DNA from 4 places in the Paenibacillus sp. FSL R10-2778 genome. Region 2 is predicted to be linked to each of the others. Evidence: riboswitches for the same ligand, from Rfam matches in the RefSeq annotation. Region 2 holds a riboswitch; each other region holds the start of a gene.
What was found. Region 2 has a riboswitch for cyclic di-GMP ahead of NST40_RS21705 (thiamine pyrophosphate-binding protein). Riboswitches for the same ligand answer to the same signal wherever they lie in the genome.
Positions count from the first base shown of each region.

Region 1: it holds a riboswitch for cyclic di-GMP, as region 2 does, so the genes downstream of both, NST40_RS30230 (NPCBM/NEW2 domain-containing protein) here and NST40_RS21705 (thiamine pyrophosphate-binding protein) in region 2, are expected to answer to the same signal.
Region 3: it holds a riboswitch for cyclic di-GMP, as region 2 does, so the genes downstream of both, NST40_RS02455 (choice-of-anchor A family protein) here and NST40_RS21705 (thiamine pyrophosphate-binding protein) in region 2, are expected to answer to the same signal.
Region 4: it holds a riboswitch for cyclic di-GMP, as region 2 does, so the genes downstream of both, NST40_RS03225 (transglutaminase-like domain-containing protein) here and NST40_RS21705 (thiamine pyrophosphate-binding protein) in region 2, are expected to answer to the same signal.

Region 1 covers NZ_CP151956.1:6,756,925-6,765,009, reverse strand. The annotation lists gene NST40_RS30260 (alpha/beta hydrolase) at 26-820, shown strand; gene NST40_RS30255 (sensor domain-containing diguanylate cyclase) at 859-1,848, shown strand; gene NST40_RS30250 (leucine-rich repeat domain-containing protein) at 1,865-2,716, opposite strand; gene NST40_RS30245 (Crp/Fnr family transcriptional regulator) at 2,852-3,535, shown strand; gene NST40_RS30240 (EAL domain-containing protein) at 3,726-4,574, shown strand; gene NST40_RS30235 (hypothetical protein) at 4,690-5,256, shown strand; cyclic di-GMP riboswitch class I at 5,414-5,500, shown strand; gene NST40_RS30230 (NPCBM/NEW2 domain-containing protein) at 5,762-8,085, shown strand, end outside.
Region 2 covers NZ_CP151956.1:4,791,435-4,799,519, forward strand. The annotation lists gene NST40_RS21690 (SDR family NAD(P)-dependent oxidoreductase) at 156-989, opposite strand; gene NST40_RS21695 (YafY family protein) at 1,149-2,105, shown strand; gene NST40_RS21700 (HAMP domain-containing methyl-accepting chemotaxis protein) at 2,227-3,477, shown strand; cyclic di-GMP riboswitch class I at 3,652-3,748, shown strand; gene NST40_RS21705 (thiamine pyrophosphate-binding protein) at 3,904-5,544, shown strand; gene NST40_RS21710 (carboxymuconolactone decarboxylase family protein) at 5,555-5,923, shown strand; gene NST40_RS21715 (hypothetical protein) at 6,129-6,479, shown strand; gene NST40_RS21720 (ketoacyl-ACP synthase III) at 6,534-7,526, shown strand; gene NST40_RS21725 (DNA-binding protein) at 7,603-7,812, opposite strand; gene glpK (glycerol kinase GlpK) at 7,833-8,085, opposite strand, start outside.
Region 3 covers NZ_CP151956.1:550,906-558,990, forward strand. The annotation lists gene NST40_RS02430 (hypothetical protein) at 90-305, opposite strand; gene NST40_RS02435 (hypothetical protein) at 531-860, opposite strand; gene NST40_RS02440 (DUF3221 domain-containing protein) at 1,363-1,707, opposite strand; gene NST40_RS02445 (ASCH domain-containing protein) at 2,059-2,472, shown strand; gene NST40_RS02450 (hypothetical protein) at 2,672-3,064, opposite strand; cyclic di-GMP riboswitch class I at 3,560-3,650, shown strand; gene NST40_RS02455 (choice-of-anchor A family protein) at 3,759-6,122, shown strand; gene NST40_RS02460 (alpha/beta hydrolase) at 6,269-7,204, shown strand; gene NST40_RS02465 (NusG domain II-containing protein) at 8,024-8,085, shown strand, end outside.
Region 4 covers NZ_CP151956.1:732,387-740,471, reverse strand. The annotation lists rRNA gene rrf (5S ribosomal RNA) at 7-123, opposite strand; rRNA gene NST40_RS03235 (23S ribosomal RNA) at 252-3,177, opposite strand; rRNA gene NST40_RS03230 (16S ribosomal RNA) at 3,440-4,997, opposite strand; gene NST40_RS03225 (transglutaminase-like domain-containing protein) at 5,364-6,173, opposite strand; cyclic di-GMP riboswitch class I at 6,187-6,267, opposite strand; cyclic di-GMP riboswitch class I at 6,342-6,424, opposite strand; gene NST40_RS03220 (class D sortase) at 6,544-7,203, opposite strand; gene NST40_RS03215 (GtrA family protein) at 7,306-7,713, opposite strand; gene NST40_RS03210 (glycosyltransferase family 2 protein) at 7,700-8,085, opposite strand, start outside.

The DNA.
Region 1 (8,085 bases), 2.0 Mb from region 2:
GCTAACTATAGAGGAGTTATATGAAATGAACGATGTTATGGTGCGGAATCATGTAAAAGTCATTGGAGCAGGAGAAAAAACTATCCTTTTTGCGCATGGATTTGGGTGTGATCAAAGCATGTGGCAGTTTATCACGCCATCATTTGAGAAAAAGTATCGAATCGTTCTATTTGATTATGTAGGCTCAGGCCATTCAGATTTAAGCGCCTATACATCGGATAAATATCATACTCTCCATGGTTATGTACAGGATGTACTAGATGTCATCGAAACATTTGAACTCAAGGATCTTATTTTTATAGGTCATTCTATTAGCTCTATGATCGGTTTGCTTGCTTCAATCGAGCGGCCGGATTATTTTGATAAAATGATTATGATCGGACCTTCCCCACGTTATTTAAATGAGGGAGATGCTTATTTCGGGGGCTTTGAAAAAAGTGATATTACTGAGCTTCTGGATATGATGGAGATGAATTTCGCGGGCTGGGCTAGCTTTATGGCTCCACTTGCGATGAATAACCCTGACCCGATGTTGACTAAACAGCTGGAACGAAGTTTTATTTCGGCCGACCCTATTATCGCTAGAGAATTTGCGGAAGTTACATTTTTTTCGGATCATCGAGAAGATCTGCCTAAAGCGACAGTGCCTACCCTCATATTGCAATGCTCGGATGATAGTATCGTTCCTATAGAAGTAGGAGAATATTTACATAGACATATGAATAATAGTACGTTCCGGTTAATGGAGGCCAAGGGCCATTATCCACATATTAGCCATCCCCAGGAGACCATTACTTTGATTAATGAGTATCTTGGGTGAGATGGAGAAGATTATGGTGTTGAAAGGATATTTAGACAATGGATGACCGGTTAAAATATGCGCCATGCGGATATGTTTCCATTACCCATGAAGGAATGATCCTCGATGTGAATCAAACCTTTTTGGATGGGATGGGATATCAGCAGGTTGATTTGGTAAATAAACATTTTGAATCTATCATGTCTACGGCAAACAAGCTTATTTTTCATTCATACTTCTATCCTTTTATCAATCTGAATGGACATGTAGAAGAGCTATTTATCAATTTGAAGGACAGCAAGGGGCAAGCCGTGCCTTACTTGTTAAATGGCAGACGCCTTGAGTGTGAAGGTGTAGAGGTCATTGATTGTATTCTCGTACAGATGGGCAAACGTATTGATTATGAGCTAGAGCTACGATCTGCGAAGAAGCAAATAGAAGAGGCTTATTGGGAAAAAGATCAGGCGCTGGCAAAGCTCAAACAAATTCACCTGGAAATCGAGCAAAAGCAAGCTGAGTTGCTGGAGATGAATGCCGTTTTAGTAGAGCTATCTACTACAGACAAGCTTACTGGATTAAAGAATAGAAGATTCCTGCAAGAAAAGCTGGAAGAGCAGATTGCAGCGTATCACCGTGATCAGGCGCCTTTTTCATTATGTATTCTAGATATTGATCACTTTAAAAATGTGAATGACACCTACGGTCATCAGATGGGTGATTATGTCCTGGAGAAATTGGCGAGTATCCTGAAGTCCCAATCTCGTAAAGAAGATATCGTAGCTAGGTATGGTGGTGAGGAGTTTATCCTTCTGCTGCCTAATACAGATTCATCGGATGCCACGGCTATAGCTGAAAGTTTACGACAATTCATAGCCAGCTCCACTTGGGAGATTGGCAGCATTACGGTAAGCATTGGCATAGCTACCTTTGAAGCAACCGATACAGACATCACTCTTCTGGAAAAAGCTGATCAAGCGCTTTACGTTTCTAAAGAACAGGGGAGAAATCGCGTTACGCATATTATGGATTTGAGTGAAAAGCTTCTTTAATTGGAGGCTTTTTTTGTTATTTATAAACGATACATCCTCTTTGCTCTAATTGCTCTAAAATGTCTGTTCCCTTCAAGCTGTGATTCCATCTGAGATCCAGTTTCTCTAATCGTTCAAGCTGTAAAATCGAATCCGGGATTTTTTGCAGATTATTATCTCTTAAATCAAGCTCAACGAGGCTGTTTAATTGACCTATTTCCTCAGGGAGTTTATTCAGTTTATTTTTTCTAAGGTTCAGTCTTCTTAACTTGCTTAAATTACCGATAGATGAAGGCAGCTTAGTGATTCGATTATCACTTAAATCGATTATCCGAAGTTCTTCTATAGCACCCAAATGATCTGGTAACATGACCAGTTGATTACCATAGAGATGGATCTCTCTTAGGCCTTTTATTTGTGTGATCGAATCAGGTAAACGTTCCAGCTGATTATAATAAAGCCGCAATTCAATCAGACTGCTCATTTCGCCTATACGGGTAGGCAATTGCTTGAGATGATTATCTGTTACGTTCAGATACTTGAGCTTCTGGAGATTACAGAGCTGCTCCGGCAGCTGTTCGAACTGATTATTGCTTAGGTATAGAAAAGAATCCAACCCCTGCAATCCGCCAATGCTCTCCGGCAACACCTTCAGCCGATTATGGCCTAAATCCAGCATTCTTAGGTGAACTAAGCGACCGATGTTCTCGGATAAGCGTTCGATTTCATTGCCCGCATAATTTAGTACCTCTAATTCGTCATGAAGGAAGAGCTGATCGGGAATCTCTTTAATATGATTGTTGTACATGCTCAGTTCTAGTAGCGGATTGCTCTCAAACACGACATCTGGCGTTTCAATAAGTCCTTTTCCGTCAAAATTATATTTCATGAATGGATCTCCTTTGTAAATCGTATTGGCATCAAGCCTATGTGACAACGTTACGATAGAATATAACAGGATGATGATTTATTATCAGTATGTTGGCATACAAAACTATGGAATGTGTTAGAAAGGAATAATGAGATGGAAGCTTCTTTTTGGACTGGCACTCGCTTTTTTCAGGGTTTACCCTCGGAGAAAATCGAGGCGGTCTCAGGATTATTCACTTATAAGGCATATTCTAAGGGAACCCTGGTGTTTGCAGAATCAGATCCGGGGGATCATGCCTACATTATCTATTCGGGGATTATAAGGGTGTATGCTACCACGAAAGGGAAAGAGCATACCGTAGATCTTTTTGGAAAAGGCGATTTCTTTGGCGATCTGGAAGTGATCCATCCCTCCAATATAAGAGTGCTGTCTGCGGTGGCTATGAATGATACTGTATTATTTGAGATTAAACATGAGCCTTTTAAGCAGATGCTTGCCGATTACCCGTTGATTAAGGAGCAATTGATGCTGCTGCAAATGGACCGTTTATTTTTATCGAATCGGTTATTACATGAAATGAAATTTCATGATGCGAGAGCGCGTGCGATCTTTACGCTGAGAAGACTATACCAAAGATTTGGAGTAGAGGAGCAAGGCAAACAGAGGATTGATCTTCGATTGACCCATCAGCAGTTCGCGGATATGATCGGAACGTTAAGGGAGACGGCTACTCTTGTGCTTAAAGATCTGCAAGAGCAAAAGATTATTGAGATTCAACATCAGCAGATCACCGTGTTAGACCCGAAGTATTTACTGGAGTATACGAATTTCGATTGAGAAGAGCCGTTCCGGGATCTTTTTCAGAGAATTGATTATTAAAGGGGTTATGAATGTGGCTTGTAATCATTGTGTAGTAAGAGATCTGAATTTTGAAATCAAGGCTCATGGTGAGCTTAATCTTAGGGTTTTACCTGAGGTTATTCATCACCTGAGTAGAAGTAATACGATACATAAGGTGGAAGAAAATGTGATTACAATTAAGGAGGCTGGGGTGCGGGATTTTCTGGATTTCTGTAATGACCATATGGAGTCGGAGCAGGTTGAATTCCGTATAGATGACCAAACATGGAGACCCCTATCCGAATTACCCACTGTACTTGATATGGAGTGGATTGATGAGGTTATCACTAAGGGTCTTGTTACTTGCTACTTCCAACCGATTGTGAACGTAAGGGAAGAGATTTTTGCATACGAGCTCCTATCCAGATTTAAAAAAGAAGACGGATCTCTTATCTATCCTAATGAGATTTTTGCGGCGGCACGTAATCGTGGGCGTTTATATGCTTTAGACCGGTTATGTAGAATGACGGCTGTAAAATATGCTGCACCCTTAAATAAAAAAACGTTTATTAATTTTATCCCAACGTCGATCTACGCTCCAGAGTTCTGCTTAAGATCAACCGTTGAACTGGCCAATCAATTAGGCGTCGATCCTTCTCTTTTTGTCTTTGAAGTTGTTGAGACGGAGAAAGTGGATGATCTCGCTCATTTGAAAGCTATTTTGACATATTACAAGGATCGGGGATTTGAATACGCTTTAGATGATGTTGGTGAGGGCTTCAGCACGATCGAGATGTTATTGGAGCTTAAACCCCATTACATGAAGCTGGATATGAAATATGTTCAGGGTGTGTCCAGCGATCTGAACAAACAGAAAATAGCAAAGCAATTTTTAGAAAAAGCTTTAGAAATCCAATCCGTTCCTTTAGCAGAAGGTGTGGAGTTTAGAGAGGACTTTGAATGGCTTAAGCAGAGTGGTTATCAGTTGTTTCAGGGATATTTATTTGGAAAGCCTGATCCTATTCCCAAACAGTAATCCTAATGAGTATATATCCGTCCAGAGGATGAGATGAATTTCAGGTCAGAGTCTGAGTACAGCCAACCCCCGGGGTTGTATAATTTAGGTAATTGAAAAGGGGGACGGGATGGATATGAAATGGCATCAATTTGTAACGCGCTGGGCAGATTCTAGGGGCTTTGATGGACGAGAGATTGATTATCAATGGCCTTCTCCCTCATTTCCGGTCATCAGTATTCGCAGTAATCTAGGGCGATACTCAGGTCAAGCGTATGGTCGTGGAGGTAAACCCCGTGTGAAGACAGCCGTTGGATTAATCGCTATTGGAGATGTAGCTGTCGGCTTGATTTCCATAGGTGCGATAAGCGTGGGCGTATTATCCTTAGGAGCAATATCACTGGGAATGTGGTTAGCGATCGGAGCAATAGCACTTAGCTGGCTTGGCTTCGCAGTGGGAGCGATTGCGATTGCAGGCGTGGCTGTAGGAGCGATCGCAATCGCGGAAAAAGCGTTGGGGGCCATCGCCATAGGGGATACGGCGTTTGGTGCGATAGCGATAGGCAGGATCGCTGGGGGTGCCATAGCTATCGGACAATGGGCATATGGTGTAATCGCAGTTGGCGAACATGGTTTCGGATTAATTCCCGTCACGGGCGATGTGTGGAATTGGTTCCGGCGTTTGTTTGGATCGGGGAGTTAAGTAGACCTACAGTCCTAAAGGATGCCCTTCTCTTCCGGGATGGTCGATAAATAATATCTATCACATAAGAAAAACTAATTGCAATTACCTATATTCATTTCATACCAATTAATCATGCGATCCGATCTAGGCTTATGTTACTCTTTGAATGTATTCGAAACTTCATAGGCAAACCTATGGAAATGTAGGGACGCAAAGCTAAAGGGACTAAGGTTATCATAACTATTGTCAGCCAGCTGCCAAAGAGTGTGTAACGCTTTTTGTTAAAATATAAGATATTAAGTATAAGTTATACACCTATACTTAATATCTTATATTTCTCGCTTAAACGCTTACCGTCCTTATAGGACGCCGAAGGCGTTTATGCTTGTTAAGGTTTAATAAAAATTAAGTCTTAATTTTTAGGCGACTTTATACGCAATCAAGCTACTCTTTTGGGGTAGTTTTTTTTGTGCCCATTTTTGGGCACTGGAGAGATTCATATGACATCTGGGGGTAAGAAGAGATGAAGAAAATGATTGCGATCGCTACATCGGCGGCCATGTTGGCCAGTTTTTCGAGTGAGGCAGGTTATGCTTTAGCAAGTGAGGCAAGCAAGGTAAATGTAACAAAAAAAGTGGCGCAAAGTAAGGTTAACTTATTAAGCAACGCTTCGGTTATTCCGTTTGAGCTGTACGGCAAGGATGCTCTAAATGCCTATAATGAGGTTTTTAGAATGAATCCAGCAAATATTAAATCCATCACAAATAACGGTGGTAACTACTCAGGCTCGCCTATAGCTAAGGCTATGGATGGGGATATGAGCACGCATTGGGAGACTGGCAAACCGAATAGTTCAACGTTTACGAATGAGGTTGTGTTTGTTTTCAATGAGTCCACTGAATTAAATAGAATGGTATACGCGGCTAGGCAATCCGGTGCGAAAGGTAAAGGTTTTGCTCAAGAATTTGATATCTACGGCTCCACTACCGATGCGGGTGATTTTACGCTCGTGTCTTCTGGAGAATATACAGGCTCAACCGGTGATGTAGTGGAGATTCAGTTCGCACCTACGGCATTTAAGAGACTTAAATTTGTCTTCAAAAAAGCGAACCAAGATTGGGCGAGTGCGGCTGAATTTTCATTTTATAAAGAGGATAGTGTCTCTGCTAAAATGAAAAATTTATTTACTGATGATACCTTGAGCCAAGTTAGTGCTGCCTTTGATACGGCAGAGAAATTAACAGCTTTAGAGAATGAAGTGCAGGCACATCCACTGTATGCGCAGTTTAAAGAAGAGATAGAGAATGCAAAGATCCTTTTGGAGAACCATCAGGTAGAGGCAACGGCAGCCAAGGTTTCGAAGCTAAAAGGGTATGGAACAGCCTATGAAAATGCCTATAGCCAAGCTTATAGAATGCCGAATGCAAACGTATCAAAAGTAACGGTGAACGGTGGAAGCTACTCAGGTACGAAGCCTGAATATATGCTGGATGACCAGCCCACTACGCATTGGGAAACGAACAAAAACAATGATGCAAGCTTCACGAATGAAGTCGTGTTTGAACTAGCGCAAGCGGAAGTGCTGGACAGAGTGGCTTTTTTGGCTAGAGATAACCGCAAAGGATTCCCAGAGGCTTTTGAAATCTATGCATCAGAGACGAGTAAAGGAGAGACCTTCCAACTTGTATCTAGCGGAACCGCGGTTAGTACCAATGACTTTCTGGAATTTAAATTCGAACCGACGAAGTTTAAAAGATTAAAATTTAAGTTCACAAAAGCTAATATCAACAGACCTTTTGCGGCTGAATTTAGATTTTATACAGAAGATAAAGTAAGCGAAGCTGTAAATGGTATTTTCACAGATGGAACGATGATTGCGGTTGTGCCTGCTTATAATAGCGTCGAAGCAATCAACGAATTAGAAGAAGCGGCAAAAGTACATCCGCTCTATCCAATCCTGAAAGATTCTTTGGATTTAGCTAAGAAGCTAGTGAATGGTGAAGTTCAAACCGAAGGCACCATCATTGAGGCGGAACAACGTGGAGATATGAAAAAGCATGCGCAGGAAAACCTGAGAATTGGTTTTGGTACGAACAACCAGCCTACAGGTCTCGTTGCAATGCCTGGAGATACGATCAACGTTTATGTGGACGCAGCTTCTAACGATAAGCTACCTTCTTTAGTCTTTTCTCAACAAGAGGCCGCTTGGAATGTTTGGGCTAGAGGTGTGCAATTGCGTCCAGGTAAGAACATTATAACCGTTCCTGAATTTGCTACGAATAGTTATTATGCACATGAAGTGACTAAGGGCGGTACAGTGTATATCGTCAATCCATATACAGCTGAGGAACAAGGGAAAGCGCCATTGATCCGCTTCGAAGGTTTAGAAAAGATTCCTTTTATGACCAAGACCACGGATCCAGAACAATTCAAAACCTTCTTAATCACATACAAACAAAGACTGGACGAAGATAAAGCGGCTCATCCAAATGTTCAAGATCGTAAACTCATAGATGTGGTAGAAATGGCCAGCGATCATGTTATTTTCACAGGAACGGCGACGGAGGCGTACAACAAATATATTACGCAAGGAAATAACCCGCTGGACACCGTAACTGGGTATGACACCTGGATGAAGAGTATTTTTTCCTTCTATGGCTTGGATGGCAGTAGTGAGATTCATGATGCCAAGCTAATTCGTGAGAATATTCGATTAATGCAGCCTTATGGTGCGATGTATGCAGCGGGAGATCATACAGGGATCCAACTTGGAACAGTAGGAACCATGTTAGGTGATTTTAATAAAGCCTATCCGGGCTGGGGACTGAATCACGAAATTGGGCATCG
Region 2 (8,085 bases):
TCCTCAAAAAGGAGCTAAATCAGGTGTTTTGCCTATCAATAGCGTCTCTGGGGACCGATAGCGTTCTAAATATACGAAAATGCTGCATTATAGATCAGCTGTGTCCTATACTGCTTCATACGCACATATGGGATCAAACAGATCAAGTTTGCTGTTTAGACTAAGAATGCGGGAACAGTCCGACCATCGATGTCTGTAAATCCATACTTTTCAGCCAGCTTAGCAACCTGCTGCGGTTGTCCGGTTATAGACATAACCTTAGGATCGGCTGCTAGAGCAGCGGCTGCTCTACCGATATAGGTTGTGGATTCAGTCATCTGCAATTCTTCAACCTCATGCCAATGCTCCTCATCCGTGTTCATGCTCTCCAACACCGCCTCTGTCCTCATCCAGCCCGGAGTAAGCGGAATAACTGCAATGTTGTCCTCTTTAAGCTCATTCGATAACCCGTAGGCCATACGCACAAGTGTATTTTTAGAAAGATCATAATAGAAATTTCCTAGATATTTGTAATGATCCCAAAAGGTTGTGTGGATGATTAGACCGCCAGCTTTTGCCTCACGCATTAATGGTATTGCATAATAATTTGTTATCAACTGTGCCCTCACACCCGCATTAAACATATTGTCCCAATGCGCTGTAGGAAGCTCCCAGAAAGACTTCTGCTCAATAGGTAAATCGTTGCCGCCCCATACATTATTGACTATAATATCAAGCTTTCCTTGCTCTGAAGCAATCTGGCGAATGACCGCCTCTGTCTCCTGATCTTTTGTATGATCACATCGTATGGCGCTGCCGGACCCTCCCTCCGCTTTTATTTCCCTAAGTACGTTATCAATGCTCCGCTTGCTATGCTCTATGCCAGAAGCCTCTGTCGTTCTGCCCGTAATATAAACGAATGCACCTTTCCTTGCCAGCTCCAATGCAATTCCTCTACCAGCACCTCTGCTGCCTCCGGTGACCAATGCTACTTTTCCTTTTAAAGTCATGTTCTCAATCCTTTCTACACTTGTTTTTCTCTAAATGTTCTGTATTTAATCCTTACCTTATATAAGTATAATTCTTTAATATGACACCAACTGACATATATAATATAATAATTAATTAAGAACTAACTAACATTTATTAGGAGGAGGAATGTTCCCTTAATGAGAGCCGATCGTTTGTTATCCATCTTACTTTTGCTGCAAAATCGTGGAAAGATGACGTCCCGTGAGCTAGCCCAGACCTTAGAAGTGTCTGAACGAACTGTGTTTAGAGATATGGAAGCCTTATGTACAGCGGGAATACCGATTCTTGCCGAACGGGGACGCGAAGGAGGTTGGATGCTCACAGAAGGATACCGGACCTCCTTAACGGGTATGAAGCCCTCAGAAATTGCTACTCTGCTGCTGTCCGCAGACTCCTCAATCTTAAAAGATCTGGGTATACAAAACGACTTCTCTTCTGCCGTGCTTAAGCTGGAGGCTGCTTCCCCATCCAGGCCGAATAATCCAGCCAGTTACCTGAGCCAACGCATTCATATAGATGGTGCCAGCTGGCACCCTTCCGACGAGACATATCCGTTCCTATCTGTCCTGCAGGAAGCTGTTTGGGAAGACCGTAAAGTGAAGATCACTTACCCACGGAATGACGAGATGAAGGAGCGTTTCATTGAACCTCTCGGGTTAGTCGCAAAACGTGGAGTTTGGTATGTAGTGGCACGAACCGAGGGTGAAATGCGGACTTTTCGCGTGTCGAGATTAATACAAGCTGACGCAACTTATGAATCATTTGTCAGACCTGAGGCTTTTGATTTAAAAAGCTACTGGGAACAATCGACTTTAGCTTTTAAAGCAGCACTGCCAAAATATGTAGTGAACTTAAAGGTGAATGAGTCTATTCTTAAAGAATTACAGCGTGAAAGATATGTAACTATAACTTTAGTAGAACCCTCTGCTAATACTGGGTGGATGAACGTGGAGGCCGAGTTTAATGCTATAGAATCTGCCTGTCGTATCGTACTCTCTTTCTCTCCTTCAGTTATTGTTTTAGCTCCTATCGAACTAGTAGGGATGGTAAAGTCTGCTATTAAAACAATTTCCACAATATATGAGGAATTTTGACATGAATTCTAAATATCTACTACTTAAAGAAGATTTATGACACTTCTCTATAGACCAATGACCTATAAATCCCCTATAATAACACCATTACATAAAATTTAATAAGGGGGACATTTTACCAATGAGCTGGATGCACAAACTTCCGTTAAAACAAAGAATTGTTGCCGGATGTTACCTCGTTGCCGCACTGTTTGCTATTCCTGTCTTAGTTACGTTAATGATTCTAGGTCAATTTCTCGTAGGAATTATACTAGTAGTTGTTCTTGCAGGTCTGACTTTACCTGTTGCTCGCTTCGTGGAGAGAACGCTTACATCATCTTTTGATGATATTGCTAATGTATCTCACAGTATTTCGAAGGGCGATTTCACTAGCAGAGCGGACGAAAATGGCTCAATGGGTGACGTAAGCCGCTCCTTTAACACAATGATTGATAAGCTCAAGAAGATTCTGACCGATGCATCGCAGATCACCCGTCAAGTTATGGATGCAAGCCGCGGAATCGAAGATAAGAACCAGAACCTGAAAATTGTCATGGCACAAGTAGCCTCTTCTTCTACTGAGCTCGCTCTTGGTGCAAATGAAATATCTACGGATATCGCTGATATGACAGAATCCATTAAAGACATTGAGACCAAAGTATCCAATTATACGAACTCCACCAAAGAAATGAACAGACGTTCAATACATACCTTAGAACTTGTTGAGCAAGGGCGCCAATCCGTAGATACACAGGCTGAAGGCATGCGTAAAAACATAGAGGCTACACAAAAAGTGGCTGATACTATTGAAGCTCTCTCACAAAATGCCCGCGGGATTACGATGATCACCAAGACCATCACAGAGATCGCTGAGCAGACCAACCTGCTGTCACTGAATGCCTCCATCGAAGCTGCTCGTGCCGGAGAGCATGGTCGGGGTTTTGCCGTTGTAGCTCAAGAGGTCCGCAAGCTTGCTGAAGAATCTACGGCATCCACAAAAGAAGTATTCGGCTTGGTCCGCAGCATTGAGTCAGATATTAAACAAGCCATCGATAATATTGCCATCAATGAAGAGGTTGTGCAGGTTCAGAATGAAATGATCACTCAATCTGCCCATATTTTCGCACAAATTGTACAAAGCGTGCAGTACATTACCGAGCAAATCTCTTCATTCTCTGCGGAGAGTGATCTTATGCTAGAAAGTGCCTTGAAAATTTCCAGTGCAATTGAGAATATCTCAGCAATCACCGAAGAAACTGCTGCTGGCACGGAAGAGGTATCGGCGGCTATGAATGAACAGATTAATGCCCTGCAGTCTGTTGCAGAAGAAACGGAAAAAATGACCCAGGCCGTATTTAATCTGCAAAAAACCATTCATATCTTTAAATTCTAGTTCAAAACTATCAACTGCCACCTAAGCTGAGTCTTAGGTGGCAGTTTTTTTCGCGAGGCAAAACTTCATCTCTTGGACAAGACTTTCGTCAAATTTCGAGTTTTTTTAGCGGATTATGTTGACAAAAATTAATGAGGAATATATTGTAAAGGAAAATTATTCTTATCAACTATAAATTAATATTGGCAAAATCCTCGAAAGAGGATGACGCAAAACCATGGATCTACAGCCTCATTTTTTCGTTTGAGGCCATGATTGCCAGGTTGCAGAGGAACCAGGACGGCTGAACTATTGTTCAGTCTTAGCGGCGCCTTATGCCACCAACCTGTGCTTACTATAGAGCACAGGTTTTTACTTTTTGAGTATATTGATCTATCGTATCTATTCGGTAGATTAATAACTAATATATATCAAAAAACTTGTGAGGTGTTTCTTTTGAAGACAGTCGCAGATTACATGGCGGAAGCACTACGTAACCTTGGAGTCACACATTCTTTTGGGATCATTGGCAAATCCATTTGTCCAATTGTTCTAAAGATGGTGGATTACGGTATTGAATTTATTCCCGGCAGACATGAAGCAAGCTCCGGATTCGAAGCAGCAGGGTATGCGCTGAAAACGGGTAACCTAGGCGTAGCATTTGGTACTTCGGGTCCTGGGGGAACTAACCTGCTTACAGCAGCAGCACACGCGAAAGCTAACAACCTACCTGTCCTATTTATTACCGGCCACCAATCCATTACAGAGCTTGGAATTCCTCAATGTCAGGACTCCACCTCTTTTCTGGCTGATTTAGCTGATATGTTCAGACCTGCCACCTTGTTCAGTAAATTGGTTGAACGTGGGGATCACTTCGGTACTATTTTTAATCATGCGATTTCTGTGGCCCTGACCAAACGGGGTCCTGTTCATCTTTGTATTCCTTTTGATGTACAAACTGAAGTATTGGAAGAATGCAATATAGTAATCCCAGAAAGAGAATCTCTAATTAGTCTAGCTAATATCGATAGAGTCATCGATGCTATTCAAGCTGCTAAGAATCCTTTGATTATTGCGGGTAAAGGAATTAACCGCTCCGGAGCACATAAAGAGCTTGTTCAACTCGCAGAAACTTTTAATATTCCTGTAGTAACATCTCCTGGTGGAAAAGGGGCTATAGTCTGGGATCACCCACTCTATCATGGTCCTATTGGCGTTGGCGGTTCGACCCACGGGGACGATTTATTGAATAAAAGCGATTTATTTATAGTGCTTGGATCACGTTTAAGTGATATGACCATCTGTAATCTTAAACGGGAGAATCATCCAGCAACTTTAATTCAATTTGATATTGATCCAACCTTTGTCGGAAAAATACTATTGTCCAAAACGATACCGGTCACCGGGGACCTGCGCGATAATTTGGTGCACTGCCTAAATCATATTGACCCAAGCACAATCACCAAACGTGAGGCTTTGGCCGATACGGATTATTCAGAAGAGCTTCCAACCCTCAAGAATCTTTCCCTTGCTTCGGTAATGAGTACTTTAAGTGATTTGATCCCTTATAATAATTCAATTTTCGTTGATGATGGAAGTCATGGATTCCACGCTGCAAAATGGTACAAGGTTAAGAAACCGGGCAGCTTTGTTTTTGATGCGTATTTTGCTTGCATGGGTAATTCGATCGGCATGGCTATTGGTGCAAAAGTTGCAGCTCCTGAAGAAACTGTCCTCTGCATTACAGGTGATGGTTGTTTCATGATGCTCGGCGCTGAGATTAACACCGCTGTCTGCAAAGATATCCCTGTCATCTTTATCGTGGTCAATAATAAGCAACTAGATATGGCTCTTAAGGGTATGGAGAAAACCACAGGTCGTATCGATGGAACTCTATATGAAGTACCAATGGACGCCGTGAAATTCGCTGAATCTCTAGGTGCTAAAGGCTACAAATGTGAGACTGCGGATGAATTCACAGCTGCAATTAAAGATGCGGTAGCTCTAAACCATGTTGCCGTTATTGAACTGCTAACAGACCGTGATGAAGTCCCTCCGACTGCACACCGTACTTTGAACCTAAACTAGGAGGCTAACCATGAAGGAAAATATCAACAGTGGTCTCAACCACTTCACGAATCTATCAGGAGACTATGGCGCAAAAGCACTAGCTCCAATTAAAGACCACTTCCCTGACTTGGCTGAATTTATTATGGGGAATGCCTATGGCGATATTTTTCAACGTAATACTATAGCCCCTGACTGGAAGGAAATCGCAGTCATTTCATCTTTAATTTCAATGGGTCAATTCGAACAGTTGGGCGTTCATTATGTCATGGCCCTTCGTGTTGGAGTTACAGTAGAACAGCTTAAAGGTATTCTATTACACTTAGTACCCGTTATAGGGGCACCTAGAATCATCACAGCTTTTAATATCCTGCTTGCAACCATAGAAGAAATCCAATAACCCAACAGTTCGACAACAATATACAAAATTCGACTTTATTATTGCATACACTTGAAAAATATGCCTATAATAGAGTCGGAATATCCCATTACTTGCTGTATAGTGTCGAATTTTGACTTTTATAAAACAGCTAAATGGATATACATGGCTGGATATTGCAGTCGAACTGTTTTGGACAAATTCAATCTATGGGAGAGATTTAGGCATGGGAAGTTTCGTTTTGAAGACAGACACTACAAACAAGGTTATTAACATTGAGTTAGATGGAACATTTTCTGAAGAAGATGGTCTAAAATCTATTCAAGCTTATCAACAAACTATCAATCCAATTACTCCAGCTGACTATGAACTAAAAATCGACTGCAGAAAGCTAAATGTAACTGCACCAGATGTTGTACCTCTTTTAGAAAGCTGCTTTGTAATGTTTAAGAATGATGGATTTGTAAAAGTAAATCTAACGCTTGAAAATAACCCGATCCTCAAAATGCAGCTTTCCCGTCTTGGCCGTAAAGCTGGACTCGATAACATCGAGATCATTTCTGCGGTTACAGTCTAGATCTTTTAATCTTAATATGTAGGCCACATTTTACTGCTTTCCTGGAGGCGTATTATGACCGGAATTCGTATTAAAGGCATTGATATCTATCATCCCAGCAATATAGTTGGTAACGACTTTTTCATTAAGCATTTTGACGAAAAAGGCATTGATATTCGAGGTCTATTATCCGCATTAGGTCGTATTACACGGTATAGTATTAAGGATGCGGATGAGAATTCCCTTACGATGGCTTTTGAGGCTGCCAGGAATGTTCTGGAGAAAAGTGGTCTCACAGGTGCCGATATCGACCTTATTGCCTATGCAAGTCAAACTCCTGAGTATATCTTTCCTACCAACTCATTAATGATTCACCGTTTGATCAAAGGCGCATCCCATACGATCTGCATTGACAGTAATGCTAATTGTGCGGGTATGACGGCTTCTGTGGAACAGGTTAGCCGTCAGATGCAAGCGAATCCTAGGATTAAACGAGCGTTGGTCATCGGCTCCGATTATGTAACCCCTCATGCCGATAAGAATGATCCAGTCTATTACGCTAACTTCGGTGATGCAGCGGCGGCAGTCATTCTTGAACAAGCTGAGGATGTGGTCGGTTTCATTGACTCTATCTACCAAACGGATCCTTGTGTTTGCGATAATTCCAAGTTCCCGTGCGCAGGCCTGGCTAAACTGGGTAAACAAGGTGTAGCGGCTGGAGAGTTTAATGTGAAGTTTATTCCTTTTGATAATTCCATTTGTATAGATGCTGCTTCTGAGTCTATTCGTACTCTACTGTCTAACAACAATATCGCGCCTGAAGCCATTAAAGCAGCCTGCTTCTCACAGTTTTCATTGCCTAATATCTTAGAGATGTGTGAGAAAGTCGGCATTGATCGCAATGTAGCGGTATACATAGGGGATGAATTCGGATATACCTCTACCAGCAGCCCATTTATTGCTCTACATAAAGCTGTAACTACTGGAAAGATCGAACGTGGTGATAAAGTCCTGTTCTGGACAGTGGGCGCCGGTTGGCAAAATGTAGCATTTGTTATTGAATATTAGGAGCTGTATAACAAAAAGCGGCAAGCTAGGGATTCACCTAAGCTTGCCGTTTTTTAATATAAATATGAACGCAACATCAGGACTTACTTGCAAAGGTGAGCCCCTTTTCCGCGAGAGCACTCCGTAATAGGACGATCGCCTTTGGCCCCAATCCATGTAGCTGCAGAAGCTCTGCTTCAGTAAGCTTGCTGAATTGTTGAAGCTGAACATATCCAGCCCCATGCAGGGCTCGAAGCGCCGGCTTAGATAGTCCGCCCGGCAGATCAGATTCGGTTCCGTTAACCATAGATATATACAGCTCCTTTATCACTGATATCCTTCATGCTTCTCCCAACCCATGGTACGCGCTACAGCGTCCTTCCAGGCGTTGTAACGACCTTCCCGCTCAGTTATACCCATCTCAGGCGAGAAGACCCTCTCAGCCTTGTTGAAGCTCTCTAGCTGGGCACGTGTCCAGACTCCGGACGTTAACCCGGCCAGAAGCGCCGCACCCAAAGCTGTTGTCTCCGCATAGGTTGTTCTAGTAACCTCACTGCCCAGGATATCAGACTGGAATTGC
Region 3 (8,085 bases), 2.7 Mb from region 2:
TTTTGTTTCTTCTACCATTAATATTACAAAGTGATTTTACAAGTGTTTGGGAATATGAAAAACCCCACCAGTTTAAGGTGGGGCTTTTGTTACCAAGTATTATAGTTCGATTGATACTTAACTTGCTTATTCACATAGCTCTCATTGGGGTAATCACTTCTGACAGACTGCAAGTAACCTGAAATTGCAAATGCTGCAATAAGCCCTCCTATAATTCCTGTGATGAAGCTGAATGTTGAAAATCCGAATGTGGCAACTACTCCAATGGAAGACAATGCTACAAGCAATAGACTGAATATTTTCATCTTTATACACACCTCCATTTTGTATATGTAGTAATTTGGAAATTAAGATTGATACGTTACCTTGTTTGATCGGTTTCGATAAAAATAATAAAAATTCAGCAAATCTTTAGACGGGCTTCATACTTAGTTAAGCTAAGAGGATTATAGTAATTACATAACCCCCTTATAATATAGATCTAGACCCTGCCGGAAGTTGGTGGGGTCACTTTTTTGCACAGAGTAATTTTATAAATATGGTTGCCCAATATAGAAGAGAAACAAGAAATATAAAATGTAGAGAATGGGTAGCTTTATTTTTAATTTCTTGCAGGAATTTTTGAATTTTTCTGAGGTCTTGGACAGATTCTTCATCACATATCCATAAATGAGGAATTGTCCAATAATAAAGAAAATGAGCTTAAGGGGAAAGTTGCCCATTTTTATCTCAGTGAAAATAATAGTGAATGTGACACTCACAAAGGTTAGTGATACAACTTTTAAAAACTGTTCATAACGATCTTGTGGTTCTTTGATAGGATCCTGCTGCCCCCATTTTCTCTCATCAATTTCTGTCATGGTAAACCTCCAATCTACTGAATGTTATTAGTATTTCACCAGATTGAGATGCTTTTTGAACAGGGAGAATTAATTGGGAAACCATTATGAGTATAGTTGTCTGTTGCATCTTGTTGAAAGCTTACTTGTTGTGGAGATAGTACATTGCCTGAAGTTATAAGCTCCTATAGTTGTTACATCGTAAGGTTTCAGTAATTCCAACAAAGAGTGAACTCCCAAATGCTTGGGATTATGCCCACTGGCTTCGGCTGGTGAGCTTTTTTTCGTTTACAGAATGTCCCGGAATTATTATATTCAGATTATGTAAATGTTTAGTCCGGGATAGATTATTCATAGTAAATATTCGGAAGGGTATTTCTGCTTCGGAAATTCCCGTAACAGAGATGTTGAGAGTATATAATATTCCATATTATATACTCTGATTTCTCTTTAAATCTACTATAAAGAAGCGCCGTCCCTTTTGGAGACGCCGCTTCTTTATAGTAGATTCTATTCTTTTTGCTCAATTCTTGATTTTGGTGATCTTTTTGGCGGTAACTTGTGCAGGGAATGAATCATCACTTACTTCAAAAAATACTTTAATCTCATCGCCTTTTTTATATTTAGAAGGTGCAACTTTATTTACCCAAATGGCTTGAGAGTACTCATTAGATTCGAGAATCTCCTTGTATTCCTTGTTCAAGTCTTCTTCTTTTAATTCAGAAATTACTAAAATTCTTTTATTTTCTACATCTATTGTGTGTACAATTCCTTTCAAAACTTCATTATTCTTACTACAGGCGGTGACGAATAACAAAAAAACAAAAATAAGAGTCCATTTAATAGTAGTACGTGGTTTTTGAATCATGGACCTTCCCCTCCAGTGGTTACGACATTAGTTTAAAATCGGTTGCACAGGCATAGCATTTAGTACATTACCAATATAAGAATAAACAGCAGCCTTTCCATTATGACGACCTTTATTGATTCTGGGGAGTTACAGGTGAATGTCTGTAGTATTGATATTTTCATAAGAACTTTTGTTTGTATATAATAAAAATAAATGTTCTTATTTTAGAGGCGATCAATGATGGAAATGAGTATCGACCAAACGGTTGGGATTATTTATCAGGTCAAGGTGAACAAGATTACACAACGCGAGATCGAGATCCGTGGCATCCGTGACAAACGTCCAACATAAACAAAGGGGATAAATATCATGCGGTGTATAACAATACGGCAGCCTTGGGCGACCTTAATTGCTCTTGGTGAAAAAGAGTTTGAAACTCGTTCATGGAGAACAGCCTACCGCGGCGAGTTAGGCATCCATGCCGGAATGAGGATTGACAAAAAGATTTGTGAACAGGAACCTTACAAATCAGTATTGGCGAAACATGGCTATACAGCGAATAATTTGCCGACAGGAGCTATTATTGCTACAGGTCAGCTCGCGGGATGTTATGTGGTTACTCCAGAGGTGGATTTAAGGGAATGGATCAATGGGAATGAATATGATTTTGGCGACTATAGTGAAGGACGGTTTGCCTGGAAGCTTGAAGGGGTTCATCCATTAAGCCATCCAATTCCAGCTAAAGGTCGGCTAAGCTTGTGGGAGCACTCTAATCACTTCTGAACGGCGAACAATATTTTTAATGTAATTTTTATGTGCCTATCAGCTATTTTTCAGGTTCGAGGTATATATTAGAGACACCAAACACCCCCCAGTGTTTTGTGGTATATCTCTCTCAGGTCTTGCCAACTCCCATGGTAAGGCCTATTTTTTTGTTCACTAATTGATTGGGGGGAGAGAGCGCAGCGGCTTCTATACAGCTTTACTTAATCTGGTACTGTTCTTCGTAACTCTTAAAAGATGAAATATCCAGCCCTAGGTATCTGCGCATATGGATGGCAGCTTGAGCCGCAACAATGTCATTCAACAGCAGCATTCGTTCATGATAGCCACGACATATATACTTGGCTTCAATTCCAGTATTAAGTCTGTTTTGCTCATACACCTTAATTCCCCGTCTTCTCATTTCTGCACGAACATCCCTTAGATCTGTTGTAGCTACTGCAGCAGCTGTTCCAAGCACCTCCAGATAAGGGGCGGGTGTTCGTAAGTGTGTAGATAAAATGGCGGAGTCCCGTTCGAAAGCTGATAAAATCATCGGAAGCAATAAATAAGATTTCACCAGCATGTTGTCCCTGCTTTCTGCTCTATGCATGAATCTCATCACCTCTAATAGGAACGTATATTCGTATTCTACCCCGATATTCCAAAAATAATCAATGGTATTTCTAAACAGCTTATCCAATGTGATTAAATTCACAACTAAATAACGAAGAATAAATTATATTAAAAATTGTAATAATAAAAATTAATGTATCGAACGCAAATAAAGGAGAATTATGATGGAAAAAGAGGGCAGCCTCCAGCGTGGATTGTTTTTTGGTTTAATTCTGAGTATTCCCTTATGGATATCCATATTGGGCTATATACAGTTACTTTAAAATTTAATGAAAAACCTTATGCGAAGCGCCTTCAGGCGCTTTTTTTGTGTGGTACTAATGCGGGGAATTATCGAAAGGAATTGATTGACAATTGTGGGTGTCGGGCGCTAAACTGTTATTAATTCAAAAGTATTAAAAGTCATAGACTGTTATTGGATAGAATGCTTCAGCTACCAGTTCTGGACTTGCAGTGTAATACATATATATAGTCATGATAATAGCAAACCGTCTGAAAGGGCGGGACGCAAAGTCCAGGAGTCTAAAGTGTCTTAAAGGCACAATGACCGTCCGACTGCCATGAGAAGGGAATTTCACTTCTTTTTGGCGGTCTTTTTTGTTGTTAGGTCCTTTAGAGTTTCTGGTAATTATTCTGATTAATATAAATCATAGTTTTAGGAGGTGTGCCATTTGAAAAGAAGAATAAAACCGTTACTCTCGCTTGTATTAGCTGGGATTTTGACGGTAGGTAGTGGGCTTTCCTCATTGGGAGCTGGAGTTGCTGGAGCAAGTAGTTCTTCTACATTGGGAATTGCAGCGGTCTACAACGTGTTTATTCTAGGGGATATAACAACAGTTTCGGATACGGAAGGAAGGTTTGCTGCTGGAGGTAACGTTAACTTAACCAACTATAGTGTTGGAGATAGGTTGACCGCTGCAGAGGTTTCCCTGACTGACACACTTGTTGTTGGAGGGAATCTTACTTTCAACGGAGGTACTGTTTATGGGAATATCGTGCACGGGGGAGATTTTTCAGGGAATGTAACGCTCCTCAAGGGTGGTACAAAAAGACAGGGGAGTACGATTGACTTTTCAGCAGTAGGTCAGTCTTTGAAGGACAAATCAGCAGAACTTGCAGCATTGCCGGCGAATGGAACAACAGTGTACCAATATGGCAGCCTTATCCTGACAGGTACAGATCCTGCGGTCAATGTTTTTAATGTTTCAGGAGATAACGTCTCTAATACCTACGGAATTACAATAAATGTTCCTTCAGGATCTACTGCAATTATTAATATTGATGGTTCTAACGTAAAAATGAAAAACTTCGGATTTCTACCTAATAACGTGTTGAACAGCAAGAAAATTTTGCTTAACTTTAGCCAAGCTGCGTATCTTGATATGGCAGGCATAGGTGTAATGGGAAGCATACTTGCCCCCTATGCTCATGTTGATTTTATTAATGGTCAGATTAACGGTACTTTAGTGGCGGCTTCACTCAAAGGTACTGGTGGTGGTGAATTTCACCACTATCCATACGATGGTGATGAACCTGGACCAACACCGACACCAACGCCGACAGTGACGCCAACACCGACACCAACGCCAACAGTGACACCAACGCCGACACCGACGCCAACGCCAACGCCGACAGTGACACCAACGCCAACACCAACGCCGACGCCGACAGTGACACCAACGCCGACACCAACACCGACAGTGACACCAACACCAACACCGACAGCGACACCAACGCCGACACCGACGCCAACACCATGTCCGACGCCAACACCAACGCCGACAGTGACGCCAACACCGACACCAACGCCGACAGTGACGCCAACACCGACACCAACGCCGACAGTGACGCCAACACCGACGCCAACACCAACGCCGACGCCAACGCCGACACCGACGCCAACGCCAACGCCGACAGTGACACCAACGCCAACGCCGACACCGACGCCAACGCCAACGCCAACGCCGACAGTGACACCAACGCCAACGCCGACAGTGACGCCGACGCCGACAGTGACACCAACACCAACGCCAACACCAACACCAACGCCGACGCCGACAGTGACACCAACGCCGACACCAACACCGACGCCAACACCGACGCCGACAGTGACACCGACGCCAACGCCGACAGTGACGCCAACACCGACACCAACGCCGACAGTGACGCCAACGCCGACACCAACGCCGACAGTGACACCAACACCAACGCCGACAGTGACACCAACACCAACGCCAACAGTGACACCAACGCCGACAGTGACGCCAACACCGACACCAACGCCAACACCAACGCCGACAGTGACACCAACGCCAACGCCGACGCCGACACCAACGCCAACGCCGACACCAACACCGACGCCGACAGTGACGCCGACACCAACACCAACGCCGACGCCAACACCGGCACCAACGCCGACAGTGACACCAACGCCGACGCCGACAGTGACACCAACGCCGACAGTGACGCCAACACCAACGCCAACAGTGACACCAACACCGACGCCAACGCCGACGGTAACACCTGAGGCAACGCCGACGCCAACACCGACACCGACGGTAACGCCTGAGGCAACACCAACACCGACGGTAACGCCTGAAGCAACACCAACACCAACACCAACACCAACACCAACACCAACACCAACACCAACGTCGACACCAGAGACTCCGGTGTTCCCGACACCAACGCCATCATCCGTAATTGGCACTATAGTTCTTGCAGAAGATCCTGTGCCGCTTGGGCCTGTAGCTTCGCCGACACCAGCGCCAGTACCAACACCGTCGAATAGCACAGAAGTACTTGTTGATGATGATGAGATCCCATTAGGTCCGGTACCGGCAGTGACACCAACGCCAACACCAACACCTGATGAAATCATCGTAGTGGACGATACGATCCCATTAGGAAAGCCACCTGTGAAGGAATTGCCAAAAACGGGTGAATCAAGTCCTGCACCTTACTATGTAGCAGGTTTAGGTTTTGCACTTATCGGATTATTAATGAGAACCAAGTTCTCCAAAAAGAATAAATAATAAAGGGTAGATCAACATAGAGTCGCTTTCGGGAGTGTTCCGATGGCGGCTCTATTTGTATGTCATGATTGCGATAGTTTGGTGCATTCTAAGTAGATGGTATACTCTTGTTGCAAAGGAAATGAAGAGGGGATGGCGAAGGCGAATTGATATGGTTCATTATTAGCGCTGTAATCATCATAGGGATTCTAATCTATGTGGGATTTTTCTTCTATGGTATTGCTATTAAACGAGCGCCAAAGGTATTTCTAAGTAATAATCCTAATCTGAAGGCTGATCCTCCGGTTGCCGGAGCTTCTTGGGGGGAGGGGAAGGATTGGGTCTCTCGCCAGAGCTTCGAGAATATTGAGATCGTATCTGCAGATGGACTTAAACTAAGAGGTTACTTACTCCGATCTAATCGTGCTGCGGGACGCACAGCCATTCTAGCCCACGGTTATTCAGGTAAAGCAAAGGATATGGGGGCGTACGCCAAAATCTACTACGAGAACTTAGGCTTTAACATCCTAATTCCCGATGCAAGAGGGCATGGAGATAGCGCAGGGGATTACATTGGTTTTGGTTGGCCGGAACGAAAAGATTATTTGCAATGGATTGAATACATGATTAAAAAGACTGGGCCTAGTGCTCAAATTGTGCTTCACGGTGTCTCTATGGGTGGTGCTACAGTGCTAATGACCTCAGGGGAAGATCTTCCGCCGCAGGTAAAAGCTATTGTTGCGGACTGCGCTTATACCTCAGTAAAAGCACAATTATCTTACCAACTACGACGCATGTATCGCTTGCCAAGTTTCCCTTTCGTTCAAAGTGCAAGTCTAATCACCCGCTTGAAGGCGGGGTATGGCTTTGGTGAAGCCTCTGCATTAAAACAAGTGCGGAAAGCGAAGGCTCCGATTCTTTTTATTCATGGGGATGCGGATAACTTTGTACCTTTTGCTATGATGAATGAATTGTATGAGGCATGCCAGAGTCCAAAAGAGAGGCTCATAGTGCCGCAAGCGGGGCATGGATTGTCTTATGATACGGATAAGGCGGGGTATACAGATGTAGTAACAGCTTTTATAAGTCGATATGTAAAATAAGTCCTGAACGTAGACAGCGCCCGATATCCGCTAGGTAGCGGTTATCGGGCGCCTATATTTTTCCACACATGACGTAGTCCTTGAATAAGGATCGTACCGTCATGCTTTCTCGTTATATTCATCCCCCGCCGTTCGTGAGTAACGGGTGTCTTGATTCCTTGTTATTTCCAGCAGCCGTGTGGCGAGAATAATCCTTCCAATACGACAAAAGCCCTACCTCTCTTTTGCCCTTGCGGCTCCATTGACCGCGCCAGTGTGAATCGGAATGCTATATTTCGAATTTAATCTCATAAAAAGGAAGAGTACTGCAAGAAAACATAAAGCCTCTTTGTCCAAAATGCCGATGTGTATAATAGTCGGCCTGACATCTTCTTGGTGGGGATATTCAATATATCGAAAAACAAATACCATATAAATATAACACACTATTGTTTAAAAGGCAAATATAATAATGAATTCCAAGATAAGGTTTATTTGATTCTAGAGAGGAACAAACCTCGATAAGGGGCGCTTAGATTTTGAAAGTAACTTAAATTGGGTTAATTGTGAATTATTCCGGAAAAGCTAGTAAACCAGAGGAGATGGGCGATCTCGGTGCAAATGGGCTAAAATGTAAGTTGGATTTTTTTGCAAACGCTACAAACTTCAACTGAAAATGCCAGAGACGAATGGGTTGTGTCTGCTGGGGTTATTTTGCGTGCCTATTTTGTGAACAGCTCTCTAAAACTGACAATAAACTCCAACATTGATTGAAGGATTGAGGGTAGACCGTTATAATTAATAAGTCTGGATTTTAATTAAAAAATAAGGGAGATTTTTATGAAACGCGCAGATGTGTGGCTGATTTCCATCGTATTGATTGCTGCGCTCGCTTTTCTCGT
Region 4 (8,085 bases), 2.9 Mb from region 2:
TCGTGTGCTTGGCAACGTCCTACTCTCCCAGGACCCTTCGGTCCAAGTACCATCGGCGCTGGAGGGCTTAACGGTCGTGTTCGGGATGGGTACGCGTGGAACCCCTCCGCTATCGCCACCAAACATGCATCTGTGAAACAGACGCTGCCGCGTGAAATTCGGTTCATCACCAGAAGTGACAATGAATTTCTAAGCGTGTTACAGGCTTGATGCCTGAAAACTGAATCCGAAACAAATCTGCATTCTACATATAGGATAAGCCCTCGACCGATTAGTATTGGTCAGCTCCATGCATTGCTGCACTTCCACCTCCAACCTATCTACCTCGTCGTCTTCAAGGGGTCTTACTAATTGGGAAATCTCATCTTGAGGGGGGCTTCACGCTTAGATGCTTTCAGCGCTTATCCCGTCCGTACGTAGCTACCCAGCCATGCTCCTGGCGGAACAACTGGTGCACCAGCGGTACGTCCATCCCGGTCCTCTCGTACTAAGGACAGCTCCTCTCAAATTTCCTGCGCCCACGACAGATAGGGACCGAACTGTCTCACGACGTTCTGAACCCAGCTCGCGTACCGCTTTAATGGGCGAACAGCCCAACCCTTGGGACCTACTTCAGCCCCAGGATGCGATGAGCCGACATCGAGGTGCCAAACCTCCCCGTCGATGTGGACTCTTGGGGGAGATAAGCCTGTTATCCCCAGGGTAGCTTTTATCCGTTGAGCGATGGCCCTTCCATGCGGTACCACCGGATCACTAAGTCCGACTTTCGTCCCTGCTCGACTTGTAGGTCTCGCAGTCAAGCTCCCTTATGCCTTTGCACTCTGCGAATGATTTCCAACCATTCTGAGGGAACCTTGGAACGCCTCCGTTACTCTTTAGGAGGCGACCGCCCCAGTCAAACTGCCCGCCTGACACGGTCCCCGTACCCGGTAAGGGTACTAGGTTAGAACCTAGATACGATCAGGGTGGTATCCCAACGGCGCCTCCACCGAAGCTTGCGCTCCGATTTCTACGGCTCCCACCTATCCTGTACAGATCGTACCCAAATTCAATATCAAGCTGCAGTAAAGCTCCATGGGGTCTTTCCGTCTTGTCGCGGGTAACCTGCATCTTCACAGGTATTAAAATTTCACCGGATCTCTCGTTGAGACAGCGCCCAAGTCGTTACGCCATTCGTGCGGGTCAGAATTTACCTGACAAGGAATTTCGCTACCTTAGGACCGTTATAGTTACGGCCGCCGTTTACTGGGGCTTCGGTTCATAGCTTCGGGTTACCCCTAACCACTCCCCTTAACCTTCCAGCACCGGGCAGGCGTCAGCCCGTATACTTCGCCTTGCGGCTTCGCACAGACCTGTGTTTTTGCTAAACAGTCGCTTGGGCCTTTTCACTGCGGCCCCCTCGTGCTATTCACACTACCGGGGCACCCCTTCTCCCGAAGTTACGGGGTCATTTTGCCGAGTTCCTTAACGAGAGTTCTTCCGCGCGCCTTAGAATTCTCTTCTCGCCTACCTGTGTCGGTTTGCGGTACGGGCACCTTCTCCTGGCTAGAGGCTTTTCTTGGCAGTGTGAGATCATGACCTTCGCTACTATAATTTTCGCTCCCCATCACAGCCCAGCCTTATCGATGTGCGGATTTGCCTACACATCAGCCTCACTGCTTAGACGGACATCCATCAGTCCGCGTCACTACCCTCCTGCGTCACCCCATCGCTCATAGCGGATTACGGTGGTACAGTAATTTCAAACTGTTGTCCTTCGACTACGCCTTTCGGCCTCGCCTTAGGTCCCGACTTACCCTGAGCGGACGAGCCTTCCTCAGGAAACCTTGGGCTTTCGGCGGATCAGATTCTCACTGATCTTTTCGTTACTCATACCGGCATTCTCACTTGTGTAGTGTCCAGCGCTCTTTTCAGTACACCTTCAACCCCTACACAACGCTCCCCTACCCCAGATGCAAAGCATCTAGCCATAGCTTCGGTGGTGTGTTTAGCCCCGTTACATTTTCGGCGCAGAGTCACTCGACCAGTGAGCTATTACGCACTCTTTCAATGGTGGCTGCTTCTAAGCCAACATCCTGGTTGTCTGTGCAACTCCACATCCTTTCCCACTTAACACACACTTGGGGACCTTAGCTGATGGTCTGGGCTGTTTCCCTTTTGACAATGGATCTTAGCACTCACTGTCTGACTCCCGGCAATAAGTATATGGCATTCGGAGTTTGACTGAGCTTGGTAATCCTTGCGGACCCCGCACCCAATCAGTGCTCTACCTCCACTACTCTTATACCGAGGCTAGCCCTAAAGCTATTTCGGGGAGAACCAGCTATCTCCGAGTTCGATTGGAATTTCTCCGCTACCCCCACCTCATCCCCGCACTTTTCAACGTACGTGGGTTCGGGCCTCCAGTGCGTGTTACCGCACCTTCACCCTGGACAGGGGTAGATCACACGGTTTCGGGTCTACGTCCACATACTAATTCGCCCTATTCAGACTCGCTTTCGCTGCGGCTCCACCTTCTCGGCTTAACCTTGCATGTTAAACGTAACTCGCCGGTTCATTCTACAAAAGGCACGCCATCACCCATTAATAGGGCTCTGACTTTTTGTAAGCACACGGTTTCAGGTTCTATTTCACTCCCCTTCCGGGGTGCTTTTCACCTTTCCCTCACGGTACTGTTTCACTATCGGTCGCCAGGTAGTATTTAGCCTTAGCAGATGGTCCTGCTGGATTCATACGGGGTTTCACGTGCCCCGCACTACTCGGGATCCGTCTCGGAGAGAATACAGTTTAGGTTACAGGGCTTTTACCTCTATCGCGGGCCTTTCCAGACCTCTTCACCTACCATATTCCTTTGTAACTCCATGTGAGACGTCCCACAACCCCTAAGAGCAAGCTCTTAGGTTTAGGCTGTTCCGCGTTCGCTCGCCGCTACTGACGGAATCACTATTGTTTTCTCTTCCTCAGGGTACTTAGATGTTTCAGTTCCCCTGGTCTGCCTCTACACACCCTATGTATTCAGGTATGAGTAACTGCGAATTACCACAGCTGGGTTTCCCCATTCGGACACCCCCGGATCAAAGCTTGCTTACAGCTCCCCGAGGCAGTTTCGTTGTTCGCCACGTCCTTCGTCGGCTCCTGGCGCCTAGGCATCCTCCGTGTGCTCTTATTAGCTTAACCTTGATTTTTCCGCAGGAAAATATCATACGATGACATTCTCTTTGGAATCATCTCACTAATAACATTTACTTGTTTACACAAGTTGCTAAAAGATGTTCTAAAACGCAAATTCGTTTCGGTATCCAGTTTTCAAGGATCAAGTCTTACTTGAGAGCTTAAACTCTCAAAACTGAGCAACGAGTGAGTAACAGGCCTAAACCTGAGTTTTGGAAGCTTAGCTTCCGATTTGAATGTCCTCATTGCAGAGAACGATTCTCCATAGAAAGGAGGTGATCCAGCCGCACCTTCCGATACGGCTACCTTGTTACGACTTCACCCCAATCATCTACCCCACCTTCGGCGGCTGGCTCCCTTGCGGGTTACCCCACCGACTTCGGGTGTTGTAAACTCTCGTGGTGTGACGGGCGGTGTGTACAAGACCCGGGAACGTATTCACCGCGGCATGCTGATCCGCGATTACTAGCAATTCCGACTTCATGCAGGCGAGTTGCAGCCTGCAATCCGAACTGAGACCGGCTTTGATGGGATTGGCTCCACCTCGCGGCTTCGCTTCCCGTTGTACCGGCCATTGTAGTACGTGTGTAGCCCAGGTCATAAGGGGCATGATGATTTGACGTCATCCCCACCTTCCTCCGGTTTGTCACCGGCAGTCACTCTAGAGTGCCCAGCATTACCTGCTGGCAACTAAAGTTAAGGGTTGCGCTCGTTGCGGGACTTAACCCAACATCTCACGACACGAGCTGACGACAACCATGCACCACCTGTCTCCTCTGTCCCGAAGGCCGCTGCTATCTCTAGCAGATTCAGAGGGATGTCAAGACCTGGTAAGGTTCTTCGCGTTGCTTCGAATTAAACCACATACTCCACTGCTTGTGCGGGTCCCCGTCAATTCCTTTGAGTTTCAGTCTTGCGACCGTACTCCCCAGGCGGAGTGCTTACTGTGTTAACTTCGGCACCAAGGGTATCGAAACCCCTAACACCTAGCACTCATCGTTTACGGCGTGGACTACCAGGGTATCTAATCCTGTTTGCTCCCCACGCTTTCGCGCCTCAGCGTCAGTTACAGCCCAGAAAGTCGCCTTCGCCACTGGTGTTCCTCCACATATCTACGCATTTCACCGCTACACGTGGAATTCCACTTTCCTCTTCTGTACTCAAGCCACCCAGTTTCCAGTGCGACCTCAGGTTGAGCCCAAGGTTTAAACACCAGACTTAAATAGCCGCCTGCGCGCGCTTTACGCCCAATAATTCCGGACAACGCTTGCCCCCTACGTATTACCGCGGCTGCTGGCACGTAGTTAGCCGGGGCTTTCTTCTCAGGTACCGTCACTCCGGTAGCAGTTACTCTACCGGACGTTCTTCCCTGGCAACAGAGCTTTACGATCCGAAAACCTTCATCACTCACGCGGCGTTGCTCCGTCAGGCTTTCGCCCATTGCGGAAGATTCCCTACTGCTGCCTCCCGTAGGAGTCTGGGCCGTGTCTCAGTCCCAGTGTGGCCGTTCACCCTCTCAGGTCGGCTACGCATCGTCGCCTTGGTGGGCCGTTACCCCACCAACTAGCTAATGCGCCGCAGGCCCATCCCTCAGTGACAGATTGCTCCGTCTTTCATTCTTCTCTCAGGAGAAAAAAGAAATTATCCGGTATTAGCTACCGTTTCCGGTAGTTATCCCAGTCTGAAGGGCAGGTTGCCTACGTGTTACTCACCCGTCCGCCGCTAAGTTATTTTGAAAGCAAGCTTTCAAAATAACTCCGCTCGACTTGCATGTATTAGGCACGCCGCCAGCGTTCGTCCTGAGCCAGGATCAAACTCTCCAATTAGTATTGAAAAGAGCGATATGCTCATTTTGAAACATCTGACGAGAAAATTAATTCTCTAATTTTGGATTTCACTTGCGTGATTTCCTACTCACTCGTTGTTCAGTTTTCAAAGATCAAGTTCTCGTTGGCGCCGTTTAATGTCTCAGCAGCAACTCTTATAATATATCATGTTATCTTCAGAAATGCAAGCTTTATTTTCGAAGCTTTTTATCAGCCTCGTCTATATCGCCTGTACGCTGTCTAACAACGCTTACCTATAATACCCCAACTATTAATAGAAAAGCAACCCCTAATATAAAAATAAACAACTAGCTTAATAATTAAGCTAGTTGTTTATTTAATAGAGTTATGTTTCTAGCGACGAACTTAATAGTATTTTGCCGCAGTATATTTGCTTGAGGCTTTAATTAAATCGGTTTTCTTATCACTCTTTGCAAGTCCTGCATCCACTGTAGTATCAATGGTAACCCACTTCCCATTAAGCAACACTTCGTTCCAGGCATGATATTGCGTAACGTAGCTTGTATTCCCCATTACCAACTTAGCAGGAACATCTACACTCCGCAGCATTGCGGCAAAAAGAGAAGCGTAATCATAGCAAATCCCTTTTTTAGTAGTCAATGTCTTATCGATGCTTGGAATATAATCAGTAGTTACACTATTAGCAAGAGAGTAATCATATTGTACATTCGCAACTACATAGTTATAGATCGCTTTAACTTTCTCTTCGTCTGTTGTTTTGCCTTGTACTAATTGTTTAGCTTTGACAATCGCTTTATCAGAAGAACTCCATTTCACATTCTGTACGGAGCCCAAATATACGGAATTCGAGTCACTCATGGTTACGTCTACTACTTCGGAATATAATGCTTTGTATTTATTGCCGGTTGTGTTCTCCAGAACAGAAACCTTATAAGTCCCATTTCCTTGTTGCAAAGGGAAGTCCTCAGCTTGTCCAGAAGCATACAAGTTATATGTATAGCTGCTGTTATCTTTGGTGATCATGAGTTTGATTCTTTTATCTTTCGGAATATCATAGTTAATACCAATAACACCTTGAGCCACTTTGGATGTAATCAACCAGCTGGCATCTGCACTTGCAGCTTGAGCTGTACTTACCGGAACTGAAGTCATTAGGACGAACAACGCCACCAGCATAAAATAAACCTTTTTCACGGATAAAACTCCTTTCGGTAGCTGGCTGCCATCCTTTCGGGAAGGCCCTTTAGCTTTGCGTCCCTACCTTTCGATAGGTTTGCCGTTATCGTATAAGCTCTATCTGTTCTAGCTTTACTAGATATAATTGATAGAATCCATTTGAAACAAACAAAAAAAGCCTCTTCATTCGGTAGCTGGCTGCCATCCTTTCGGGAAAAGGCCCTTTAGCTTTGCGTCCCTACCTTTCGGAAGGTTTGCCGTTATCGTGTTTAGCTTTCATAGTATAATACTATCATATTTATAGTTGTGAACAAGACCTAATTTACTAGATTACCCATTATTTTATAAATATCTCCCGGTATTTGTGTTTTCTTGTCATTCACTATTCTCATTTTGTTAATTTGGCATGAACAATCAGCCGATGCGTTGGATTCACTAGCGGATCACATGTAATCAGAGTAACAATCTTATCCTTGTCATTCCCGTCAAGAACGGAGACATCACTCGGATCTACAACAGAAATATCATACACCTCATAGTTAAACACCTGATCACTAGTCTTTACCGTGATAACATCCCCCACAACAACCTCATTCAATCTGTTAAACAAACGACCCGTAGTTCGAGCCCGATGCGCCGCGATTGCAGCATTCCCGATCTCTCCAAGGGGTGCCGTTTCTTTCATATGGGCTGCAGCATGTTTCATATTAGCTTTTGTAGCCCCTTCTAATACAGGCAGCTTCAAATCAATCTTATCGATTTCAATTAATGCGATTACTTTGCCACCGACTTCAATCTCCGGTTCAGGCTTTTCTGTCTCTTGGGGTTGGGGCTGTGCCTGAGCATCCAGAACCGATTCCTCTGCTAACAGCTGAGTAACTTCAGCATACCTGCTCTTCAGATCTGGCTGGGGAGTACTATCGGCAGTGCTTAGTTCAGCCGTTTCTAATAACTTCTCCTGCTGCCTGTCGTTGTACCACTCGTTAGCTGTCGGATATAACATGATAAGTATCCCAGCCAGTATGAGTAGATAGGAGAATTTACGCAATGTTATTCACCTCCGTATATTATTTCTATGGTTATATACAAATCAAGCAGAAACAGCTACTTGCCTTTAAGCATAGCAACTCCTTCTGCCTGAAATTAATGTTTAAAATACCCATTTACGACTTCCAAAGAAATTGATGATCACCGTGATAAAGGTAACCAGCACCTTGGAGATCAAGACTTGAATACCTAGTTTGTCTGTCAACAGATGCATTAACAACAGTGATATTCCGAGCACTACCAGATTCAGCACGATAAACTTGACCAGCTGTACGCGGTCGAAGCCTTCTTTATTCCCCCGGTTGCGATCACGAAAGGTAACTTTTTTATTCAAAATAAAGCTATTCGCCGTGCCTGCACTATAGGAGATCACCTGCGCCAATGCGTATACCATCCCTAGTGAATTCAACAATGTGAAAATCACAAAATCAATAAGCGTATTGAGCAAACCTACGGCATTAAATTTGAGGAACTGTATGAATGCAGCGCGCAAGTTCTTATCTGACATCATTGTGGTCCTTCCGGCGGTCCAGTTGTTCTTCGTTCTGGTAGCCTTTAGTCTCACTAACAATATATAGCGGTCTATCTTTAGACTCGTCATAAATCCGTCCGATATACTCCCCAATCACACCCAACAGCATCAGAACAATACCGTTAAAGAGCAGATTGACACCTACAATGGAAGCCCAGCCCGGAACCGTCCAGGAGGTGAAAAATATCCTTTGGAACAAGACGAAAAATAAATAGAGAAAGCTAGAAAATGAAAGAAAGAATCCAATATACGTAGCAATCTTAAGCGGCTTATGTGAAAAAGAGGTGATGCCATCTAACGCAAAACGAATCATTTTCTTCAGCGGATATTTGGTTTCTCCGGCAAAACGTT